DNA from 2 places in the Paenibacillus sp. 1781tsa1 genome. Region 1 is predicted to be linked to the other one. Evidence: riboswitches for the same ligand, from Rfam matches in the RefSeq annotation. Region 1 holds a riboswitch; the other holds the start of a gene.
What was found. Region 1 has a riboswitch for glycine ahead of gcvT (glycine cleavage system aminomethyltransferase GcvT). Riboswitches for the same ligand answer to the same signal wherever they lie in the genome.

Region 1 (11,735 bases):
GTCTGCCCGTTATGCGGCGAAGCTAATCGCTGTTTCTATGCGGCAGGACGTCCTCATTCGGAATGTTGGTGTAACCGGGCTACTTTCCCCGAAGGTGTATTCGACCGCATTCCGGCAGAACAGCGCCGAAAATCGTGCATATGTCAACGCTGTTTGGATGAATATGCCGACAAACGCCAACCCAAAGAAGAGCCACACAGTTAACAACTGTATGGCTCTTCTTCATTATGCCTCATCTATACTGTTAGCTGGCTACCACTGCTCTTACATTTGGTTATACTGGGCAACAGCCTGTTCAAGCACCGGATGATGCTCATCCATGGATGTATAATGGTGGAGCGCAGCTGTAATTCCCTTCTGGCGAATCATGTCCTGAAGTTCAACTGCTTCCGGATCATCGGATACATCGAACTTGCAGGCTGCTGCCATGCCCATAGCCAGATAGGTCGTTTCGGTTCCATCCGCATAGGCCTGAAGGGCCGGGCGAACCAGACGATCATTCGGAGACAATTTGCGCAGTGGGGAACGACCAACACGAGTAACCTCATCGGTGAGATACGGGTTGACGAACCGTCCCAATATTTTGACAATATACTGCTCATGCTCTTCAGGGTTAAATGTAAAACGCTTCACCAGAACTTTTCCGGTTTCCTGCAAAGCACCGTAGACAATCGATTTCACTCTCTCGTCGGCAATAGCCTTCTGAATCGTGTCATACCCGTGTACATGACCGATATATGCTGCAACGCAGTGTCCTGTATTAACCGTGAACAGCTTCCGTTCGATATACGGCTCCAGATCATCGACATATAGAATGCCCTCAACCGGTTTGAATGCAGGTGCCATCTGGGAACGATCCACCACCCACTCGTAAAAAGGTTCCACCTGTACATGCAGAGGATCTTCATGATGCTGAATAGGCACGATCCGGTCTACGGCCGAATCTGGAAAATAAACATACTGATCCGCAAGGGAACGTGTCTCATCATTGAGCAGAGCATATACATGCTCTTTCAATTGTGTACTTGCTCCAATTGCGTTCTCGCAAGCAATAATGTGAAGAGCGTTTTGTGCAGGACCGGAATTCAGTCTTTTTTCAAGTCCCTTCGCAATACCTGGTGCAATATGTTTCAGTACGCCCACACCCACTGCGGTTGTGATCAGATCAGCTTCCACAACGGTTTGGGCAACCGTCTCCAGCTGGGTTCCATCGATTGCATTTACGCCTGTGACAGTCTCCTGATCCTTGCTCTCGTTAGCCAGTTCCACCGTATACTGCCCCCGTTGCTGGAGAGCGGTTACCAAGGTCTGATTCACGTCTGAAAAAATCACCTCATACCCTGCCCGGGAGAGGATTAATCCGATAAACCCGCGTCCAATGTTACCTGCGCCAAAGTGTAGGGCCTTCATAGCTCCATTTCACTTTCCAGAATAGCGATAACTTCTTCGGCTGTTTTCGCGAGACGCAGGGCCTCCATGTTCTCATCCTCAGCACAGATCACCGCGATGCTAGTCAGGATCTCCATATGTTCCCCGCCTTGAGCCGCGATACCAATGACCATATAAGCCTTTTCTTCGCCAAAATCAACACCCTGTGGATACTGAATGACAGAGATACCTGTGGATAAAATGAAAGCTTTGGATTCCTTCGTACCATGCGGAATAGCCAGGCCGTTCCCTACATAGGTCGAGACAATCTCTTCACGTTCGATCATCTTCTCAATGTAATCAGCGGTAATATGTCCCGCATCCTTCAGAATCTGCCCTGCCATGCGAATCGCTTCGTATTTGTCCTGAGCCGTCGCATTCATGATGACTTTATCTGTTGTTAACATACTCATAATGGTTGACCTCCAATTTCGGTTTTACTACGATAAAATCCAACAAGTTCCTGGGACAGGTAATGAATGAGTTCATCCCTGATTCCCTTTTCCAGTAATGTAATCATTTCTTCCTGCAATAACAGAGCGCTAATCTCACTGAGAACCTCCAGGCTTTCCTTGGATAATTCTCGAGGACCCAGCATCAAAAGAACATGGGTAACTCCAGCCGGATCATCCGGCGTACGAAGGAGTGGCTCCGTGAGCTGAAACAGACTGATAGACGGCCTGTATATCCCCTCACTTCGTGTATGAAACAGTGCAAGTCTTGTGCCGGGAATCTTCTGACTCCCCACTGCTTCACGTGCCTCCAACCGTTTTGCGATCTCCTCTGGTTCCTTCAACACACCAGAACCATGGAGTACGTTGCACATCGCATACACCGTTTTATAGAACCCGATATCCTGATTATCCAGCGGGTACACCTGAAACTTGCCAATAATTCGGACGATTTCAACTAAAATAGCTTCCATTCCATCAGGGTCCGAGTAACGACTTGTTGTCTGAACCTCTGCTTCACGGGGCTTATTATGCTGTCGTTGTAATGTTGTTGTTCGGATAAAATGACGCAGACGTTCGCTCTCTTCTGCCGTAAGCAGTGGACTCACTTTGTAATACTGATGCTCATCCATCGGCAGATCGACCGTCGATAACACCAGATCATATTGATCTGTAGGTATCCGGGCAGCTTCATACCAGGACACGCTATCCATGATTCGAATCTCGGGAATCTCCTTGGACAATCGGCTGGATAGCATGCGTGATGATCCAATTCCGCTTGTACACACGATGATCGCCCTGATCTCCCGTTTCAATGTACGTAACCTCTCGATGGAAGCCCCAAAGTGCATGACCAAGAAACCAATCTCCTCATCCGGAACGTCTGTGCCTGGCCAAGCTTGCCCCACAGATTGTTTGACCTCTTCGAACAGGGAGTCATAATCTTTGCGAATCTGCTGCAGTAGCGGATTACGAATGATCTGTTGCCCTTCAATTCGCTCCATAACAGGTTGCATATGACCAAGCAGACCTTCACGAAGCAATCGATCCTCATGAAAGGTGTAATGCGTTCTCGCCTGCATCTGATCAATCAGTGAATGTACCCTGTCCAGTAAAATCAAGTCGTCTATTGGCAGCAGCCGCGAAGAGTGAATCCGCTGCTCTGTCTCAACTAATAGTCTGTGAAAATAAGCTTGCTCATCTTGGGAGAATGTCAGCCCCAGCTGGGTCGATAACACACCACATAAGCGGGAAGCCATATATGGCGGAACCTTTATCTCATCCTGCTCAGCAGCTGCATCTTCCGTGTTCTCTCGTGGAGAAATACGGCCAATGCCGAAGCCTTTACGAATACGTACAATTGCGACGGATAATTGAATCAGCAGCTTCATGTATTGGCGTTCCGGGATGTTCTCCAGCCATTCGATATCTGGTTGCCATAACGCATTTTCGATCGTAAGCACATCACCGTGTCCAATCATATCCAGCAATTTTTGGTTTACGATGGAGCCGCCTTGTTCAGGTTGTCTTCCGAACAGGTCGGATTCATCCAGAAATTCCAAAGCAAGTGCGGCTATGGCTGTGCGATGAATCGTCTCACTCCCGTTAATCTTGACGCCATATCCACGTCTGCGAACCAGCTTCAGTCCCGCCTGACGAATCCGTGACTCCAGATCATCCAGATCCGTGGTTACGGTGGATACGGTCACTTTTAGATCCGAAGCCAGAGCGAGTAACTTTACAGGCTCCGCTTCATCAAGCAGGATGCAAAGCATGAAGAGCTTACGCTCTTCCGGCGTAAACTCTACATATTCTTTACCCTCTAGTTGCTGGCGCAATACAGCCAGATCATCGGAACTGGCATCAATTCGGATACCGGTTCCTGATTTTTTTTCCAGCCTCATGCCCAAAGGTTCAAGCCATTGTTCAATCATCTGCAGCTCCCGGTGAACCGTTCGGGTACTGACCTTGACTTCAACGGCGATTTCACCGGCAGTGACTTCATGTGGATGCTCCAGCAGAAACTCCACGATTTCACGTTGTCTTTTGGTAATACTCATATCTCGGCCTCCGGCTCAGGGAAAACGAATGCGCGCAATTACTTTAGACGTTCAACGAGCGCATCGTATTCCGGGCTTTTTAGGAAGTTGTCGATGGATATATGTTCTGCGTTCGGCGCAACAGAGCGGGCACGATCCGTTAATATTTGTTGTGTGATTACCACATCTGCATCCGGAGGGATATCACTGATAGCCGTATTGGTCACAGTAACGTCAATCCCCTCTGCCTTCATCTTCTTGCGTAGAATGGAAGCACCCATGGCACTCGACCCCATGCCTGCATCACAGGAGAAGACAATCTTCTTCACATCTGTTTTCACTGTAGAAGGAGTTGTATCTGCGGCTCTGTCTGCTTCACGATGATTAGCCGTAATGCCAGCATTTGGAACGGTTCCTTGACTCTTCATGTCTTTCATCCGACTGGATGCGGACTCCAGATCTTCGTCCTTTTGTTTACCCGTTTTCAGCAACACTGCTGCAATCAAGAAAGAAACAACTGCTGCTACAAGCACCCCTGCGAGCATCGGCAGGTATCCACCTTTTGGTGTTAAGAGGAAATACGCGATAATACTGCCCGGTGATGGTGCCGAAACAAGTCCTGCTCCGGTGAGCATGAATGTTAATGTACCTGCAACGCCACCCGCGATTGCGGCAAGAATCAGAATTGGTCTCATCAAAATGTAAGGGAAGTAGATCTCATGAATTCCCCCGAAGAAATGAATGATAACGGCACCTGGTGCAGAAGATTTGGCCATTCCGCGTCCAAAGAAGCAGTAAGCAAGCAAGATACCAAGTCCAGGACCCGGGTTCGATTCAAGCATGTATAATACAGATTGCCCTAATTCTCTTGCTTGATCTGTTGCAATTGGTGTCAGAATCCCGTGGTTGATTGCATTGTTCAGGAACAATACTTTACCTGGTTCAATAATCAGGTTGACCAGCGGTAGCAAGCCCAGATTCATCAGACCTTGTACTCCGGCAGACAATACTTTGCTAATCGCTTCTACAGCAGGCCCGATGCCCAGTAGAGCAATAATCCCCAAGATCCCGCCAATAATACCGGCTGAGAAGTTATTAACCAGCATTTCAAATCCAGCTTTAACTTTACCTTCAATGGATTTATCGAACTTTTTGATGATCCATGCTGCCAGTGGTCCGGCAATCATGGCGCCGAGGAACATCGGAATATCACTACCCACGATGACCCCGATGGTCATAATGGCACCTACGACACCACCACGCTGACCATGCACCATCGTACCCCCGGTGTAACCAATTAACAGTGGCAGCAAATATTTAATCATTGGATCGACTAGCTGTGCTAGTGTCCCGTTAGGGAACCAGCCTGTTGGAATGAACATGGCCGTAATTAATCCCCAGGCGATGAACGCTCCCATATTCGGCATGACCATACCACTCAGGAATCGGCCAAAACGCTGCACACCTACCCGTAGCCCACCTTTGGAATTGGACGATTGGTCCAAATTACTCATTGTATTATCCTCCTTGGATCAAGTGATTATGACTTATGAAAGGGGTATCATTTCTCCCCTGCTGTAATCCTAAGCGAGAATGCTCTCCTGTTCAATGAAATGAAAGCGTACTTTCGTCATGAACAATGATGACAACATTAGGTTATGTAATCGTTTTAACCGATGCATAATGGCTGAACCCATTGGTACACAAGGCTTTTCCTGCCTATGACTTTTGTCATTTCCAAAATCATTTTCCAACCTATAGTTTGGTCCAAGCAGGTGATTTACATCCCCAATCAGCTTCAATCCGCATTCCAAACCATTCTTGAAAAGCACAAAAAACCTGTGCAAGCATCCGGCTCACACAGGTCGAAACAATATGAAGCTTATTACATTTTGTTATAAAATATAAGTTAATAAGTACAAGTTCGTTGATACTATTCTTCCGTATGTTTACGATACGCGTCTGCATTCATCAATGTAGACAATGCTGCTGTCAGATCTCCTTCAACACGGATCTCAATCATCCAGCCTTCCTCGTAAGGAGAACTGTTCACAAGTTCAGGTGAGTCCTGCAACGAATCATTCACTGCAATAATTGAACCGGTGACGGGAGAGAACAAATCCGAGACCGTTTTGACCGATTCGATCGTTCCAATGCTGTCTTCTGCTTTTACATTGGATTCAAGGTCAGGCAATTCCACAAACACAATGTCACCCAGCTGATGCTGCGCGAACTCGGTAATGCCAATACGTACAGTATCCTCCCCTACGGTTTGCACCCATTCGTGCTCTTCACTGTACAGGAAATCACGTTTCAATTCGCTCATCGATATCCGCCTCGCTTTTCATTAATGAGTGCATGCGTTCTTTGACCTTTAACCTTTTTCCCAGAACATAGCGTATGATATTTTTGAATCAAATGTCAAGATACCTTACAATTTATTTACTGAGCACCTTAAAATCCTGTAACCGGATTTCACTCTTTCTTCATATACTGGTAAAAAATCAAATAGTAAGCGCAGTCTTTATAAATACACGAACAATAATATTAAAACCAAATCAAACATTCGGTTTTTAATCATTATCTATGATATCGTTCTTGACATCGGCAGTGGATTCACGTTTTAATGAGAGGAGTAAATGTGTTTATTGGACTATGTTATACCCGCGGATGAATGTAAAGGGAGAGATTACCCGTGACACCCGATTCGGGATGTACATGAGGTAACGCCGAAGGAGTAAACCACCGATAAGCGGGGGTGAATCTCTCAGGCAAAAGGACTTTTACGGGACGCAACTCTGGAGAGCATCTATTCGCCCTGAGCGGGCGTTATGATCACCCAAGGGGAAACCTGCTGCACAACTCAGCGGGGTAACTCTCAGGTACAAGGGACAGAGCCTTAGAATACAGCGTGCTACTTGGCATGCCGATTCTTTGGCCTGTCCTTTTCCTTTTTCCCAAAAAACGAAAAACAGGATTCAGATCGGCGCTGTCATAGCTGCCTTACCATACTTATCTACGAAAGATCTCTAGCTGAAAAATTTAAAAATACCCTGGTTCATTGATCCACGATTGTATATCCGGCCGGTTGACGGCTCATGACGAGGTGATTTGATGTCCAATTTGCTAAGAACACCACTCTTCCCCCTATATCAGCAATATGAAGGCGTACGGTGCATTGATTTTGGAGGCTGGGAGCTTCCGGTGCAATTTAGCGGAATCCAGAAAGAACATGAAGCGGTACGTGAGCGTGCTGGACTGTTTGATGTATCCCATATGGGCGAATTCACGGTACAGGGTGAGCAGGCTGAAGCTTTTTTGCAACAAATGACCACCAATGATGTAACCACGCTGGTCCCCGGTCAAGCCCAGTACACCTTGATGTGTTATCCAGATGGCGGTGTGGTCGATGACCTGCTCGTGTATAAGCTGGAAGATCAGCATTATATGCTCGTCGTTAACGCCTCCAATATCGACAAGGATTGGGCGTGGCTGCAAGAGCACTTGATCCCTGGCGTGAGCATGACCAACGATTCGGAGCAGACAGCGCTACTCGCCCTGCAAGGTCCACTGGCTGTAGATATTATCGGAAAAGTTACAGATACAGATGTATCGGCGATTGAACCGTTTCGTTTTGTGCAGGATGCCGAAGTCTGTGGAGCAAAATTGCTGTTGTCCCGTACCGGTTATACCGGCGAAGATGGCTTTGAACTATATGTTCCTGCAGATCAGGCCGCTGTGGTCTGGAATGGATTAATGCAAGCTGGTGAAGGTCACGGACTGGTGCCAACCGGACTTGGTGCCCGAGATACATTGCGCTTTGAAGCAAAGCTTCCCCTATACGGACAGGAATTGTCGGCAACCATCTCTCCACTCGAAGCTGGTGTTGGCATGTTTGTGAAGCTGAATGCCGGACCTTTTATCGGACATGAAGCCTTGTTACAGCAAAAAAATGACGGGCCTGCCCGCAAGCTGGTTGGCATCGAAGTCCTGGAACGCGGTATCCCTCGCCCCCACTATCCGATTTACGCCGAAGGCGTACAGATTGGCGAAGTGACAACAGGCACGCAATCACCTACATTGAAGCGTAATCTGGGGCTTGCCCTTATCGACAGCAAATACACTGCGCTCGGAACCCCGCTTGAGATTGAGATCCGAGGTAAGAAACTGAAAGCCGAGGTCGTAAAGACCCCTTTTCATAAACGGACACGAACGTCAAAGACACCTACTCAAGGAGCTGATCAAGCATGAGCAAGCACCGTTACATTCCCATGACCGAGCAGGATCAGAGCGCCATGCTCGCAACCATCGGTGTGGATTCGCTGGAGGAACTGTTCCAGGACATTCCCAAAGAGATTCGTTATCAGGGCGAGCTGCCCGTATCCTCGAAACTTGATGAATATGCACTGACACGTCACATGTCCAAGCAAGCTGGTGCCAACGCCAATTTCGAAACACACGCCAGCTTCCTCGGCGCAGGCATATACGATCATCATGTTCCTTCCGTCATCAATCACGTCATTTCCCGTTCCGAGTTCTACACTGCCTACACACCTTATCAGCCTGAGATCAGCCAAGGTGAACTACAGGCCATTTTCGAATTCCAGTCCTACATCTGTGAATTAACCGGTATGGCTGTGGCCAATGCCAGCATGTATGACGGAGCAACAGCCTTTGCAGAAGCAGGGAATCTGGTCGCAGCGGCAACTCGTCGCAAACAGCTCATCGTATCCCGCACCGTTCATCCGGAAGCCCGTCAGGTACTGCAGGCATATGCGCACGGACTCCGTCTGGAGATTGTCGAGATCGGATATAAGGATGGAGTCACGGACTGGGATGCCCTGCAAGCCGCCATATCGGACGATACCGCTGCTGTCATGATTCAGAGTCCAAACTTCTTTGGTGCCGTGGAAAATGTAAAGCAAGCTGCCGACCTCGTGCATGCGCACAAAGGCCTGCTCGTCGTAAGTGCTAACCCGCTATCGCTGGGTCTGCTGGAAGCCCCAGGCAAGCTGGGTGCCGACATCGTCGTTGGCGATGCGCAGCCCCTCGGTATTGCCGCTTCACTCGGCGGTCCGACATGCGGATATTTCGCCGTATCCCAGCCTCATATGCGCCGAATTCCTGGCCGAATTGTAGGCCAGACAACGGACCGCAACGGCAAGCGTGGATTTGTACTCACACTGCAAGCGCGTGAACAGCACATCCGCCGCGAAAAAGCGACATCCAACATCTGTTCCAACCAGGCTTTGCTTGCGCTCAGCGCATCTGTATATATGTCCATCATGGGTAAACAAGGAATGATCGATGTCGCGGATCTGAATCTGCAAAAGAGTCATTACACCCTGAGTACATTAACTGCGATTTCCGGTGTTAGCCTGACGTTTAATGCACCAACATTTAATGAATTTGTGATTAAGCTTCCTGAAGGAACAGACGTGGATGCTCTTCAGTTGAAACTGCTGGATGCGGGCTTTATTGGTGGCTATGAACTCGGACGTGATTACCCGGAGCTTGCCGGACATATGTTGATCGCTGTAACTGAACGACGAAGCAAAGAAGAGATCGACGAATTCGCACGAGCATTGGAGGGATCGCTGTGACTCAGGAAACGACAACAACGACAACATCGGTACAAGGACAAGGACAATCGGAAACGGGTGCCTCTGTCTCCACTCCGGCTCAATCTGAGACAGCTACAACATTCAGCGCACAGACCTTATCTCCTGCTCCGGAACAATCATTGATCTTTGAACTCAGCAGCCCTGGACGTGTCGCTTATTCTCTGCCAGAATGTGACGTTCCTCGTCAGGCTGCCGACACGTTGATTCCCCGGGAAATGCTCCGTTCGGAAGCAGCCGCACTACCGGAAGTGTTCGAGGTAGATGTTATCAGGCACTATACCGCGCTGTCCCGCCGCAACTTCGGCGTTGATAACGGATTTTATCCACTGGGCTCTTGTACAATGAAATACAATCCCAAGATTAATGAGGATGTTGCACGTTATAATGGTTTTGCCAAAATCCATCCGTACCAGCATGAATCCAGCATTCAAGGTGCACTTGAACTGTTGTATACGTTGCAAAATGACCTTGCGGGGCTGACAGGTATGGACGCTGTGACCTTACAACCAGCCGCTGGTGCCCATGGAGAATGGACTGGACTTATGATGATTCGTGCCTACCACGAAGGTCGTGGTGAACAGCGTACCAAAGTCATCGTGCCCGATTCTTCTCACGGCACCAACCCGGCAAGTGCAACCGTTGCAGGATTTGAGACCGTGACGATTCCATCCCGCGCAGACGGACTGGTTGATCTGGACGCACTCCGTGCAGCCGTTGGCTCGGATACAGCAGCATTGATGCTGACGAACCCGAATACACTTGGTTTGTTCGAGAAAGACATTCAGGAGATTGCATCCATCGTACATCAGGCTGGTGGCTTGCTGTACTACGATGGCGCGAACTCCAATGCCATTATGGGCATTACCCGTCCGGGTGATATGGGCTTTGATGTGGTGCATCTGAACTTGCACAAAACGATGAGCACGCCTCATGGCGGCGGTGGACCTGGTGCCGGACCCGTCGGGGTGAAGAGCCGTCTGATCCCGTTCCTGCCTAAACCGATGGTGATCAAAAATGATGATGGTGTGTATTCACTGGACCGTGAAGGAGATCAATCCATTGGTCGGGTCAAAGCTTATTATGGCAACTTCGGTATTTTGGTACGTGCCTATGCCTACATTCGCACCTATGGACCGGAAGGCTTGCGCCGTGTATCTGAGTGTGCGGTACTGAATGCCAACTATATGATGGCCCGTCTCGCACCTTACTACGAGATTCCGTATCCAGGGGTATGCAAACATGAATTCGTCATGTCTGGTCGGGGATTGAAACAATATGGTGTGCGTACACTGGATGTTGCCAAACGATTACTTGATTTTGGATATCACCCGCCAACGGTGTACTTCCCGCTCAACGTTGAGGAATGCATCATGATCGAGCCGACGGAAACCGAAAGTAAAGAAACACTGGATGGGTTTATTGATACGATGATACGGATTGCCAAAGAAGCGGAAGAGACGCCAGAATTGGTACTCAACGCACCTTACGGAACACCGGTCACTCGTCTTGATGAGACTACAGCGGCCCGCAAACCTGTACTGAACTGCGCGTGCAATTAATCAAATCATTGTTATCACGAAAGCTCTTGCTGACATTCCAATCAGCAAGAGCTTTTCGAGTTGCCTTCCCTTTTAAAGATGCCACTGTTATTACTCACCATCATCCTGCTAGAGCATGTCTCAACGCAGGCAAGTCATGCTCCGACGTATGCCAGCATCTTAGGTCTGAGGTCTGGAAGCCCAGACTTTCGGATGCCTGAGACGGATAGTACCAAGCCAGAACATGTTCTAACGAATCCAGGATGTCTTATTTGGCCTCCACAGGCCACTCTTTCAATTCTTAGGAACATCAGACACGTTATTTCTATAGATACCCTCACAATAATGCTAAAAATGGCTGTATAGTCCGACATAACGTGTCTCAGGTTCTTTAGATTTCTGCTGGTGCTTCAAATCCCGGACTAAGATGTCTCAGATTCCTTAGCAGCACAGCGCCTAATGCCCAAAGCTCATCCCCCAGTTCCCCCACAGTGCTAATCCCTTAGCTTTTATACTTTAGCTTTTGTCCTTTAGCTTTAATCCTTAGCTCTCCTCTCTTAGTTCTTTGCACTTTCACTTATGAATTACGCATTCTCCACTCAAGAACGCCGCCTTGCAATTCAGAATACAGCATATTTGTCTACTTTAGCCACG
Region 2 (11,735 bases), 4.9 Mb from region 1:
TAATCGCCATGAATGCGGCTCAGACTCGGGTGGGAGAAGGAATTCAGGCCGTGAATACGTCTGGACAATCCTTTGCTCAGATTCGGGAGGCGGTGGAAGATGCGGTTCATACATTGGATGACTTGTCCGCAACAACGAAACAACTGGAGAGTGGGGCATCCCACGTTGCCAAGGCGATGAGCGATATTTCGAATGTGACCCAGGAATCGGCTGCGAATACAGAATCCGTGTCTGCATCTTCGCAAGAACAACTGGCATCGGTAGAAGAGATTGCATCATCGTCGGCACATCTGAACAGTATGGCGGAACAATTGCAGGGATTGCTGGGCATGTTCAAGATGGTAGAGGATACGCCGAAGGATAAGGGCAAAGAATAAATTCCAGCATTTTATCAACATAATTTACCACAACTTTTATATATAGAAGAAAATAAAGATAGACAATGTTCCTGTAGCCCTGTATAAATATATCGTCTGGTTATTCCGCGCATATAGCGGTGTAATCTAACAATATAAGATCGAATTATTGAATAATATATTGATACAGGGTACAGCAGGAGGCTTTATGGTATACGTAGCAATACTGATTTTTGTAGTGACAATCACCTTGGTAATCTGGCAACCTCGTGGGTTGGGCATCGGTTGGACAGCCTCAGGTGGGGCATTACTTGCCCTGTTGTGCGGAGTCGTCAGCTTGAACGATGCCTCGGATGTGGCATCCATTGTATGGAATGCAACGCTGGCCTTTGTCGGCATTATTATGATTTCTCTCATTCTCGATGAGACGGGTTTCTTCGAATGGGCTGCCCTTCATATGGCAAGGCTGGCTGGAGGAGACGGTCGCAGACTATTCTTCTACTCCATTCTGTTGGGAGCGGCGGTGTCTGCCTTGTTCGCAAATGACGGTGCCGCGCTCATTCTGACGCCAATTGTGCTGGCAATGGTGCGTGCATTGAAGTTTGATGAGCGTATGGTGCTGGCTTTTGTGATGGCGAGTGGGTTTATCGCGGATACTACATCGTTGCCGCTGGTCGTCAGCAATTTGGTTAACATTGTGTCTGCTGATTTCTTTGGCATTACATTTGTGGAGTATGCGGTACGCATGGCTGTGCCGAATCTGATCTCGATCGTAGCGAGTACGGGGATGTTGTTTTTGTTCTATCGCAAAAGCATACCTCTTCGCTATGATATTTCAGCAGCGCGTGATCCGAAGGAAGCAATACGTGATCCGCGGATGTTTCGAATCGCTTGGTTCATGCTTGGGCTGTTACTGGTTGCCTATGCATCCAGTGAGTTTCTGCCGATTCCCGTGTCGGTTATCGTGGGCTCCGTTGCGCTGCTGTTCGCTTTATTGGCACGCAAGAGCGAGGCTGTTGATCTGAAACGAGTAATTAAGGAAGCGCCATGGTCGATTGTGGTGTTCTCGGTGGGCATGTATATCGTCGTATATGGACTGCGTAATGCGGGGTTAACGGATCATCTGAGCCGCTGGCTGGATGCCATAGCAGAGCATGGTCTGCTGGCTGCTTCGCTCGGGATGGGCATCATCGCTGCTGTATTATCATCGGTGATGAACAACCTGCCGACCGTGTTGATTAACCTGCTAGCCATCCAGGGCGCGCATACCGAAGGTATTATTCAGGAAGCATTGATCTATGCCAATGTCATTGGTTCCGACCTGGGTCCCAAAATGACCCCGATTGGATCTCTTGCCACATTGCTATGGCTGCATGTGTTATCCCGCAAAGGTGTGAAGATTACATGGGGTTATTATTTCAAGGTAGGCATCATCCTGACCATTCCCACCTTGTTAATTACTCTAGCTGGGCTGGCATTGTGGTTATGGATCCTAGGTTAGTAAAATTAGATTTTACATTAAGTATTAATAAGATAATCTGTTGTATTGTAAAAGCTGCTCTCACAGCCGGTGCTACGCACTGGCAGTGAGGCAGTTTTTTAGTTTCCTCTTCTGTTTCTTCTATAGAAGAAATGGAAATTCTCCATCTCTATTAAGTACCTAACCAATTACATAAGGGGCTGTCTCAAAAGGAATTCTGCTTCGCTCCAAGCGCTAATGAACCTACCGCACCTTAAAAGGCAGATCATCAAAGGTTGCAAGATTTAACGAACCTCAGTAACGCTATTTCGTCATAAAAGTGCTTCAAAACCTAAAAAATCAACTAAATCAACGAAATAACGTCTCTGAGATTCGTTAGTTCTCAGATCTGGGCAAATGGGAGCGAATAGCGTGTGTCAGGTTCATTAAAACAAAATAACACTAAATGAGGATGTCCCCCGTCATATTCATGACTTATGGGACATCCTCTTCTTTGCCTACTTCCCAGGCAGGAGATTGAAATGCCTGAGATTCAACGAGCGCTGACACAGCGAAGGGAACGGAACGATTGTAGAAAAGCGAAGCGTTCGCCTTTATCCCCGGATGTATTCCTTGGAAAAAGTAAATCATATAAATCCGGGGATAACAGCGATTGAAACAATGTCCGTTCCCGAAGCGGCCAATTCAGCGCAATTTGTCTCAAATGATTTTCAATATGCTGCCGATATTTTTAACATTGCGTTTACAAAACACTGATTTTAAGATGACATACCGAAACTACAATAAGTAAAGAGTTGATGGTGAACAAACAAATTCACAAAACGCCATCACTACATTGGGGGAGGAAAACAAAACATGTTTAAAAAGTTGCCGTTTATTTTGATGACCTTAACGTTCGTACTGGTGCTCGCTGCATGCGGATCGAAAAATGACGCGGGTACAGAGGGTGCTGCAAGCAATGGATCAGGGGAAGCTGCTGCTGAGCTTAGCGGTAACATTCTGGCAGTCGGATCGACAGCATTGCTACCTCTGGTAGAACAAGCTGGACAGAAATTTATGGCAGTTGATGAATATAAGAACGTAACGGTTCAAGTTCAAGGTGGCGGTAGTGGTACTGGCTTGACGCAAGTATCTGACGGACAAGCTACAATCGGTAACTCTGATGTATTCGCAGAAGAGAAACTGGAGGACGAAGCCAAAGTAAAAGAACTGGTTGACCATCAAGTAGCCGTAGTAGCTATGGCTCCAGTTAGCAACAAAGATGCAGGTGTAGAAGATTTGACGAAGCAACAACTGGTCGACATTTTCTCCGGTAAAGTGAAGAACTGGAAAGACGTTGGTGGCGCGGATAAAGCAATTGTTATTGTAAATCGTCCAAGTAGTTCCGGTACTCGTGCAACGTTCGAGAAGTATGCATTGGGTGCAAAAATGGATGATATCCAAGGTTCGATTCAAGAAGATTCTTCTGGTAACGTAAAAAAATTGGTAGCTGAAACGCCAGGTGCTATTGGTTACCTTGCCCTGTCTTACTTGGATGACAGCTTGCAAGTGTTGAAATACGAAGGTGTAGAAGCAACAGTTGAGAACGTAGAAGCAGGAACTTATCCAGTATGGGCTTACGAGCACATGTACACAAAAGGTGAGCCAGATGCAGCAACAAAAGCTTTCCTGGACTACATCCTGAGTGACGAAATTCAACAAAACGACGTGACAGAACTTGGATACATTCCAATGTCAGGTATGAAAGTAAAACGCGATGCAGCAGGTAATGTGGTTCAATAATCTTTGAACTTGCGCATACAGCGAAAGAGGCGGACTTAGGTCCCGCCTCTTTACGCGGTTTGCTCTGAAATAATCCCATATTTTTCATTAATTCTACTATAGAAGGATGGTTGTTATGGAACAGACCGAAGGGGGAACGGTAATGAATAACAAGTTGAAACCGCGCCGGCCCTTAAAAGAGAAACATTATTGGGAAGAGTGGACGGGACGGATCTATACGTCGATTTGTGTCGTTTTCCTGATCGTTGTCATGTTTTCCATTGTTTATTTTGTAGCGTCCAAGGGTCTGTCCACATTTTTCCAAAACGGAATAAGCATAAGTGAATTCCTTGGTGGAAAGACGTGGAATCCGACTGGAGAACCTGCGTTCTACGGAGCATTGCCGTTCATTACAGGTTCTTTCATTACAACCTTGCTTGCAGCATTGATCGCTAGTCCACTTGGCCTGTGTGCAGCACTCTTCATGACAGAGATTGTACCGGGTAAAGGGAAAAAGATATTGCAGCCCGCGATTGAGCTCTTGTCTGGAATTCCGTCCGTTGTGTACGGATTTATCGGTCTGAGTGTCATCGTACCTTTGCTGCGCAGTATCTTTGGTGGAACAGGCGTCGGGATTGCAGCCGGATGTCTTGTTCTCGCGGTAATGATTCTTCCTACGGTGACAAGTATTATGGCAGATGCGTTGTCTGCTTTGCCAAAAGGATTGCGTGAATCCTCGTACGCACTGGGTGCCACTCGCTGGCAAACCATCTACCGTGTCATCATTCCAACGACTTTGCCAGCTTTGTTGACAGGTGTCGTTTTGGGTATGGCTCGTGCTTTTGGTGAGGCCCTTGCTGTGCAGATGGTTATCGGTAATGCACCGCATGTTCCAACATCCTTGCTCGAATCGGCTTCAACATTAACAAGTGTAATTACACTCAGCATGGGTAACACCACGATGGGTTCTGTTCATAACAATGCACTGTGGAGTATGGCGCTTGTCCTGCTGGTGATGACATTTGTCTTCGTCATTCTGGTTCGCCTGCTTGAGAGGAGGAACCGGGTATGAAAATGAAGGCAAAGACGGTAGATAAGATTGCAACATCCGTTATCGTTGTATTGGCCCTGTTCATTGTTATTATATTGCTCGGTCTGCTTGGCTTCATCATGTATAGAGGAATTGGACATATTAGCTGGAACTTCCTGACGAGTGCACCACAGTTGCTTAAGGGTGGCGGCGGGATTGGTCCACAGCTCTTTAACTCTATATTCTTGCTTGTCCTGACATTAATTGTGACCATCCCACTCGGATGGGGCGGCGGAATTTACATGGCGGAATACGCCAAGCCAGGCAAGATTACCAGCTTCATTCGTCTTGTCGTTGAAGTGTTGTCATCATTCCCTTCCATCGTTATCGGTTTGTTTGGTCTCTTGTTGCTAGTCAATCAATTTGGTCTTGGTTTCTCTCTGATCTCGGGTGCCTTGGCTCTGGCGATCTTTAACTTGCCACTGATGGTGCGGACAACGGAGCAGGCTTTCCGGGCCGTTCCGAAGGAACAGAAGGAAGCAGGTCTGGCACTTGGATTGTCCAAGTGGAAGATTATCACTTCCATTCTGCTGCCTGTGGCATTGCCGAGTTTGATTACGGGTACGATTCTGGCATCGGGCCGGATCTTTGGTGAGGCGGCCGCGTTGATGTTCACCGCAGGTATGAGTAGTCCGCCACTGGACTTTACAGATTGGAATCCGACGAGTCCAAGATCACCACTTAATCCTTTCCGTCCGGCAGAAACACTTGCTGTTCATATCTGGAAAGTGAATAGTGAAGGCATTGGCCCGGATTCCAAAGAAGTGGCAGCAGGGGCATCCGCCGTGCTTGTCATTCTCGTGCTGGCGTTCAATCTAAGTGCACGCTGGATCGGTCGGGTTGTATTCCGCCGCATGACAGCTTCGAAATAAGGAGGAACCAACATGGCCATACCTTTTGGTACGGAACAGTTAAGCATATATTATGGACATTTTCAGGCGGTCAAGCAGATCAGTCTCACATTTCCCGAAGCGAGCGTAACGGCGCTTATCGGGCCGTCTGGCTGCGGTAAATCTACGTTCCTACGGTCGCTTAACCGAATGAACGACGAGATTGCCGGTTCCCGCACAGAGGGACATATCTGGATGGACGGTAACGATCTGAATGAGCCTGGAACCGATGTAATCAAGCTTCGCCAGAAGATTGGCATGGTGTGGCAGAAGCCAAATCCTTTTCACAAGTCCATCTACAACAATATCGCGTTTGGCCCCCGCTACCGTGGTACGAAGAGTAAGAAGGCACTGGATGAGATTGTGGAAAAAAGCTTGCGTCGTGCTGCGCTCTGGGACGAAGTGAAAGACAGGCTGAATGAATCAGCCCTGTCTCTCTCAGGTGGACAACAGCAGCGTCTATGTATCGCCCGCGCCCTGTCTGTTGATCCGCAGATTCTGCTGCTCGATGAGCCTGCATCTGCACTTGACCCGGTATCCACGGGTAAAGTTGAAGAATTGATTACCGAGCTCAAGAAGGAGCTGCGGATTGTTATTGTTACCCATAACATGCAGCAGGCAGCACGTATTTCGGATTATACAGCTTACTTCTATCTGGGAAGCATGATTGAGCACGGGGATACAGAGCATATCTTCACGAACCCGGACAATCGCTTGACCCAAGAATACATTATGGGTCGTTTTGGTTAATTGGATCATGGAGTGTCACATAGGGCAACAGACAGAGAAATGAAGAAATAAATAGAGACAAAAGAAGCACAATGCCTGGACGCTTGTTCGGGAGTTGTGCTTTTTTTAATTTATAATTTTAGTGGAATTTTCTGTATGCGGGATAAACATTATGCTACGATATTCAGTAATAAGAGAGCGTTTACACAACTTCGAAGGAGATGTTGATAATCACTACGAATCAGAGGTCTTATGACCACATGGCAACCGATATCATACAGAATTACACGATTGAAAAACCTGTCGTTTCTTATATTCGTCACAATGAGAACCTGACGTATCATGTCGTTGATGAAGCAAGCGGGCAGAAGTATCTGCTGCGTATCCATCAAGCTGCATATGCAAGTATGTCAGGCATTCAGCACACGCCTCCTGCACTGGAGGCAGAGATGAACCTGCTTCATGAGTTAAATGCAACGACAGCATTACGCGTACAACATCCGGTACGCAATGTATCGGGAGATTGGGTCACGTTATGGACAAGTGAAGCAGGTAAAGAAATCTGCTGTACAGTACTGGAGTGGATTGAGGGCAGGGACATCCAGCAGGGAGAACGCCTGACAACAGAGCAGATATATGATCTTGGTGCGCAACTACAGATGCTTCATCAGTATGGGCGTGTGCAGAATCAGACAGATCGAACAAAGGTACGGCCGACATATGGCAATATCCCTGAGAATTTGGTCATGCTAGGGCAGCTGGAGGAAGGTGTCCGATTGGGAATTTTTACAACGGAAGACTTCAATCTGCTTCGGGAGACGTTTGAGAACATTAACGAGCAGCTAGCAACGTACCCACAGCAGGCGGGGACATGGGGAATCATTCATGGGGATATTACTCGCAATAATCTGCTGATAACGGATCAGGGAATGTCCATGATTGATTTTTGTCTACACGGTTATGGTTATTATCTTTTCGATGCCGGAGGGGCAGCGCTTATGTTCAATCGGGAGGAACGTGACATATTCTTATCCGGATACACAAAAAAGATCGCACCACTGACGGATCGTGATATACGATTAATGGAAGGGTTCATGTTGATCTTTACACTTGGTTATTATGCTTTTCAGATGGCGAACGAGTCTAGGCACGAATGGATGAAAGATCGCATGCCGAAGCTATGTAGCAAGTATTGCAGACCATATGTACAGAACGAGAGTATCTTCTACGAACTGTGATTTATAATCCGGGTGTGCAGATCCTTAAGGGCTATGAATAGTGTAGCTCAAAGATATGGTTGCCTGAATACCCGAACAGTTTCGTGGACATTATCATAAATAGTAGTAAGCGCTTTATGAATTGAAGGAAAATGAAATAAGCTGTTTAAAAGTTCTTTTTATCGTATTAATGTGATGAAATCTGACAAAATATTCTGGTTTTCATCGGTTCAATCGAAAATGAAGGAAATACATCCAAAGATATCGTTAAGTTTGTTGACACTGATCTTCCGGTCGATTAATCTTAATGAAGAAGAATGAACAATTTCCATTACTGTTCTGACATACGCTCAGAATGGTTCCATACAGCGGATGATAACGAGCGGGAGAGACCTGAGTTAGCCGACCAAAATGGCTATTGTTCAGGCACCGAAGGAGCAAGCTGCTGCGCACCCAGCCCAGTGGTTAATCTCTCAGGTAAATGTACCATCGTTGGACGCAACTCTGGAGAGTGCGCGAACTGCGCCACCCAAGGGGTATATGATCAGTCAGTCCGGTGACTTGTCTGCAATTGCAGGCCATGCACCTTGTCGTGAGACACTGCTGAATCGTGAAACTCTCAGGTATCGAGGACAGAGAGAGGGCCTGAGGCCTTCTTCTGTCCTTTTTTGATGTCATCATTCAGTAATAAAGGAACATTATGGCATGGGATCTGGATGCAAATGACGAATACAATTGGAGGGTTATAAGGTGCGATTTAAAGATGTTTTCTCAATTATTGGTCCGTCGATGACGGGGCCTTCAAGTTCACATACAGCTGGAGCAGCAAGGCTGGGAAGAATCGCTCGTCAGTGGCTAGGTTGTACGCCTGAACGTGCCCGGCTGACACTATACGGTTCATTCGCTGATACGTATCAGGGGCACGGAACAGATCTGGCACTGATCGGTGGTCTTTTGGACTATGTCACAGACGATCCACGTATCCCGGATGCAGAGCAATACGCAGAGGAAGCGGGCATGGAGGTTGAGTTTTATACAAGCGGCCTGCCTGCTCCTCATCCCAATACGGTCAAAATTGAGTTGTGGCATGAAGGACGTACATGTTCCTTAATCGGTGCTTCTATTGGTGGTGGTAGTGTATCGGTGCATGCGATGAATGATTTTCGTGTTCAGATTAGTGGTGAGTTTCCGACACTCGTTCTGCGACATGCGGACAAAGCAGGAGTGCTCGCCTCGGTAACGTCCACGATCAGTTCATCCGGGGTTAACATCGGGTATATGCAGGTGGACCGGAAAGCCCGTGATGGCGAAGCGCTTACTGCGATGGAGATGGACGGCGTGCCGAATCCGGATATGCTCAAGCGTCTGAAGGAGCTGGATCATGTACTGGACATTCGTGTCATCGATTTGAAGAGAGGAGTTGATTCGGATGCGATTTAAACATTTACACGAACTGAATACGATCTGTACAGCGGAATCCAAAACGATTGCTCAACTGATGATCGAGGAGCAGGTTCAGGAGACCAATACACCGGAAGCGGATGTTGTGAAGCAGATGTCTGAATATTATCAGGTGATGAAGGAAGCGGTACGTAAAGGGTTAACGGAAGATACCACATCACGCAGTGGATTAACGGGTGGAGACGGTAAAAGAATGGCCGAGTACATTCGCAAGGGTGAGACTTGCTCTGGTGATGCTTCCGCACTTGCCATGGCGTATGCCCTGTGTGTATCTGAAGTGAATGCCTCCATGGGCCGGATTGTCGCAACACCAACAGCCGGTTCCTGCGGCATCATCCCTGGTGTGTTTATCAGCTCACAGGAGCGATTTGGCTGGACGGACGAACATCTGGTGAACGGGTTGTTCTGTGCAGGGGCGATTGGTTATGTCATTGCCAACAATTCATTTATCTCTGGTGCGGAAGGTGGCTGTCAGGCAGAAGTGGGTTCCGCGATCGGCATGGCTGCGGGTGCCATGGTTGAACTGCGTGGAGGTACACCGGAGCAGGTCGTTCATGCCGTAGGCCTGGCGTTAAAAAATACACTGGGCCTTATCTGCGATCCGGTCGCAGGCCTCGTTGAAATTCCGTGCATCGTCCGTAACGGACTGGGTGCCGTCACGGCACTGGCTGCGGCCGACATGGCATTGGCCGGAGTGCGTAGTGCCATTCCGTCAGATGAAGTCATTGACGTTATGCTGGAAGTAGGCAGTGCGATGCCGAGCCGCCACCGGGAGACGGCCCAAGGCGGACTGGCCCAGACACCAACTGGCCGCAAAATGATGCAGAAGCTGGCTAAACCGAAGGCAAAGCGTGCAGAGCCTGAGACGGAGTCCGCGACTGAAAATGAAAATGACGTAGAACCTAAGGCGTAATAGAATCGGTATGAATTAAATCTAACTTAACGCTATCTCATGTAGTCCTTAGTCTTGATTATTAAAGGTGATGCAGCGCTCTTTGCATGATACGAAAGGCCGATACAAACTCTTCCTGGTGAAGATTTGTATCGGCTATTTTTGTCTTTTACAACAAACAAAATAAAAACATATTGACGTTTTATATATCGTATTGATATATTAACAATTGTCATATATCAATACGATATATAAAAGAGCGAAACAAAACTAAAGGAGATGGTTAAAATGAAAGGAATTATCCGAACGAGTCTGCTGTTTTTGAAAAATGGAGCGACTATTGTGGGTCTAATTACGGCAGTGCTATTTCAGGTTTTCTTTAACATCATCTGGCTTAGCGGATACGATCGGGTTAATGAAAGAATGACTGAGTTGGCTGTCACGATCGTGAATGAAGATGGGGTGGCAGCTGAGCCAGTGGCGGAGTCTTTGGCAGCAGGGCTGGATTTCGAGATCATACCATCCGAATCGATGGAAGAAGCGAGACAACTGTTAACGGACAGGGAAGTATACATGATCATTGAGATTCCATCCGGTTTTATGCAGCAGACAGGAGACTTGTCGAAGACGGTGGCAGTCAATTATGTGATGAACGAATCGAACGTGGCTACCGTGAAAAGTGTGATGCAGAACGTAGCCGCACAGGTTACAGCGACATTGAATCGTGAAGTACAACAGAATAGCATTCGCGGAGTGCTGAATCAGTCCGGTATGCCTGCCGATCAGGCCGATGGGTTGGCGCTGGGGTTATCCTCACGCGTGGAGGCTGAGGTGGTGCGACTAAACCCTGTTGATAATTTTTCCTTTTCCATGGTACCGATGTTGATTGTAACGGCTACGTTTACCGGAGCGATGTTGCTTGGCATGAATCTGCAGAAAGTTTCTGGTGAATTGAGTGGCAGGGCAGGGAAGTGGGAGCGCTTCTGGGCACGTAACATCGTTAATCTTGGTGCGGCATTTATCGTTTCGCTCGTTGGATCGGGGATGATGCAAATTATGGGGGTATCGTCAGCAGACGGTTGGTTCATGTTATGGCTGTTCCAGTTACTAATCACCATATCTTTTCTATTCATGGCTCAGTTGAGCCTGCAGTTGCTTGGCAATGCTGGGGCTTGGTTAAACAGTGCTCTGTTGCCTCTATTGATGCTGTCCTCGGGATCAACGATTCCGCGAGATGTAATGCCTGAGTTCTACCAATTTATCGGTCATTATCTGCCAGCGACTTATGCCGTAGAGGGGATGATGAACCTTGTGCTCGGAGGAAACGGGATCGGCCGAGATGCGATGTTGCTCGCCGTAATCGGCGGAGTAACACTGACTTTGGGTGCACTTTGCACCTGGATCAGACGCTCCGGCCCGGCACGTTCTGAACCTCGTAGGGAGAACCAGCCTGTTGCTGTGCCGGTCGCTCTAAAAGCAACCGTTTCGTCATCTGATCATTGAACAAGGGGTACTGATTGTGATACGTTAAGGGGAATGGAAAGGAGCGGTACACCGATGAACACGCAGCATGTCATCCTCGGAATACTGCACAATCAGCCAAGTTCCGGATACGAGATCAAGCAGTACTTTGAACAATATTTTTCATTTTTCTTTGATGCCAGCTTTGGCACCATATATCCTACACTTGCGAAGATGGAAAAGTCAGGATTGCTGACTAAGGAATCAGTGAAGCAGGAAGGGAAACCTGATAAGAACGTGTATTCATTGACCCCTGAAGGAGCAGCGCAATTTCACGCCTATTTAATGAGTCCTTTGGAAGCTGAGGTATTTCGTTCTGATTTTCTGATGCGTTTGTA

Region 2: it holds a riboswitch for glycine, as region 1 does, so the genes downstream of both, sdaAB (L-serine ammonia-lyase, iron-sulfur-dependent subunit beta) here and gcvT (glycine cleavage system aminomethyltransferase GcvT) in region 1, are expected to answer to the same signal.

Annotation. Positions count from the first base shown of each region.
Region 1 covers NZ_JAMYWY010000001.1:5,373,792-5,385,526, forward strand. Annotated here, with positions in the region: gene NKT06_RS24180 (cysteine-rich CWC family protein) at 1-204, shown strand, start outside; gene NKT06_RS24185 (mannitol-1-phosphate 5-dehydrogenase) at 265-1,410, opposite strand; gene NKT06_RS24190 (PTS mannitol transporter subunit IIA) at 1,407-1,841, opposite strand; gene NKT06_RS24195 (BglG family transcription antiterminator) at 1,838-3,940, opposite strand; gene NKT06_RS24200 (PTS mannitol transporter subunit IIBC) at 3,979-5,433, opposite strand; gene gcvH (glycine cleavage system protein GcvH) at 5,853-6,245, opposite strand; glycine riboswitch at 6,590-6,712, shown strand; glycine riboswitch at 6,716-6,816, shown strand; gene gcvT (glycine cleavage system aminomethyltransferase GcvT) at 7,034-8,170, shown strand; gene gcvPA (aminomethyl-transferring glycine dehydrogenase subunit GcvPA) at 8,167-9,522, shown strand; gene gcvPB (aminomethyl-transferring glycine dehydrogenase subunit GcvPB) at 9,663-11,102, shown strand.
Region 2 covers NZ_JAMYWY010000001.1:501,617-513,351, forward strand. Annotated here, with positions in the region: gene NKT06_RS02410 (methyl-accepting chemotaxis protein) at 1-377, shown strand, start outside; gene NKT06_RS02415 (arsenic transporter) at 565-1,857, shown strand; gene NKT06_RS02420 (hypothetical protein) at 2,449-2,592, shown strand; gene NKT06_RS02425 (phosphate ABC transporter substrate-binding protein) at 2,692-3,618, shown strand; gene pstC (phosphate ABC transporter permease subunit PstC) at 3,734-4,669, shown strand; gene pstA (phosphate ABC transporter permease PstA) at 4,672-5,559, shown strand; gene pstB (phosphate ABC transporter ATP-binding protein PstB) at 5,572-6,327, shown strand; gene NKT06_RS02445 (phosphotransferase enzyme family protein) at 6,567-7,544, shown strand; glycine riboswitch at 7,897-8,021, shown strand; glycine riboswitch at 8,026-8,161, shown strand; gene sdaAB (L-serine ammonia-lyase, iron-sulfur-dependent subunit beta) at 8,274-8,963, shown strand; gene sdaAA (L-serine ammonia-lyase, iron-sulfur-dependent, subunit alpha) at 8,953-9,897, shown strand; gene NKT06_RS02460 (YhgE/Pip domain-containing protein) at 10,165-11,379, shown strand; gene NKT06_RS02465 (PadR family transcriptional regulator) at 11,434-11,735, shown strand, end outside.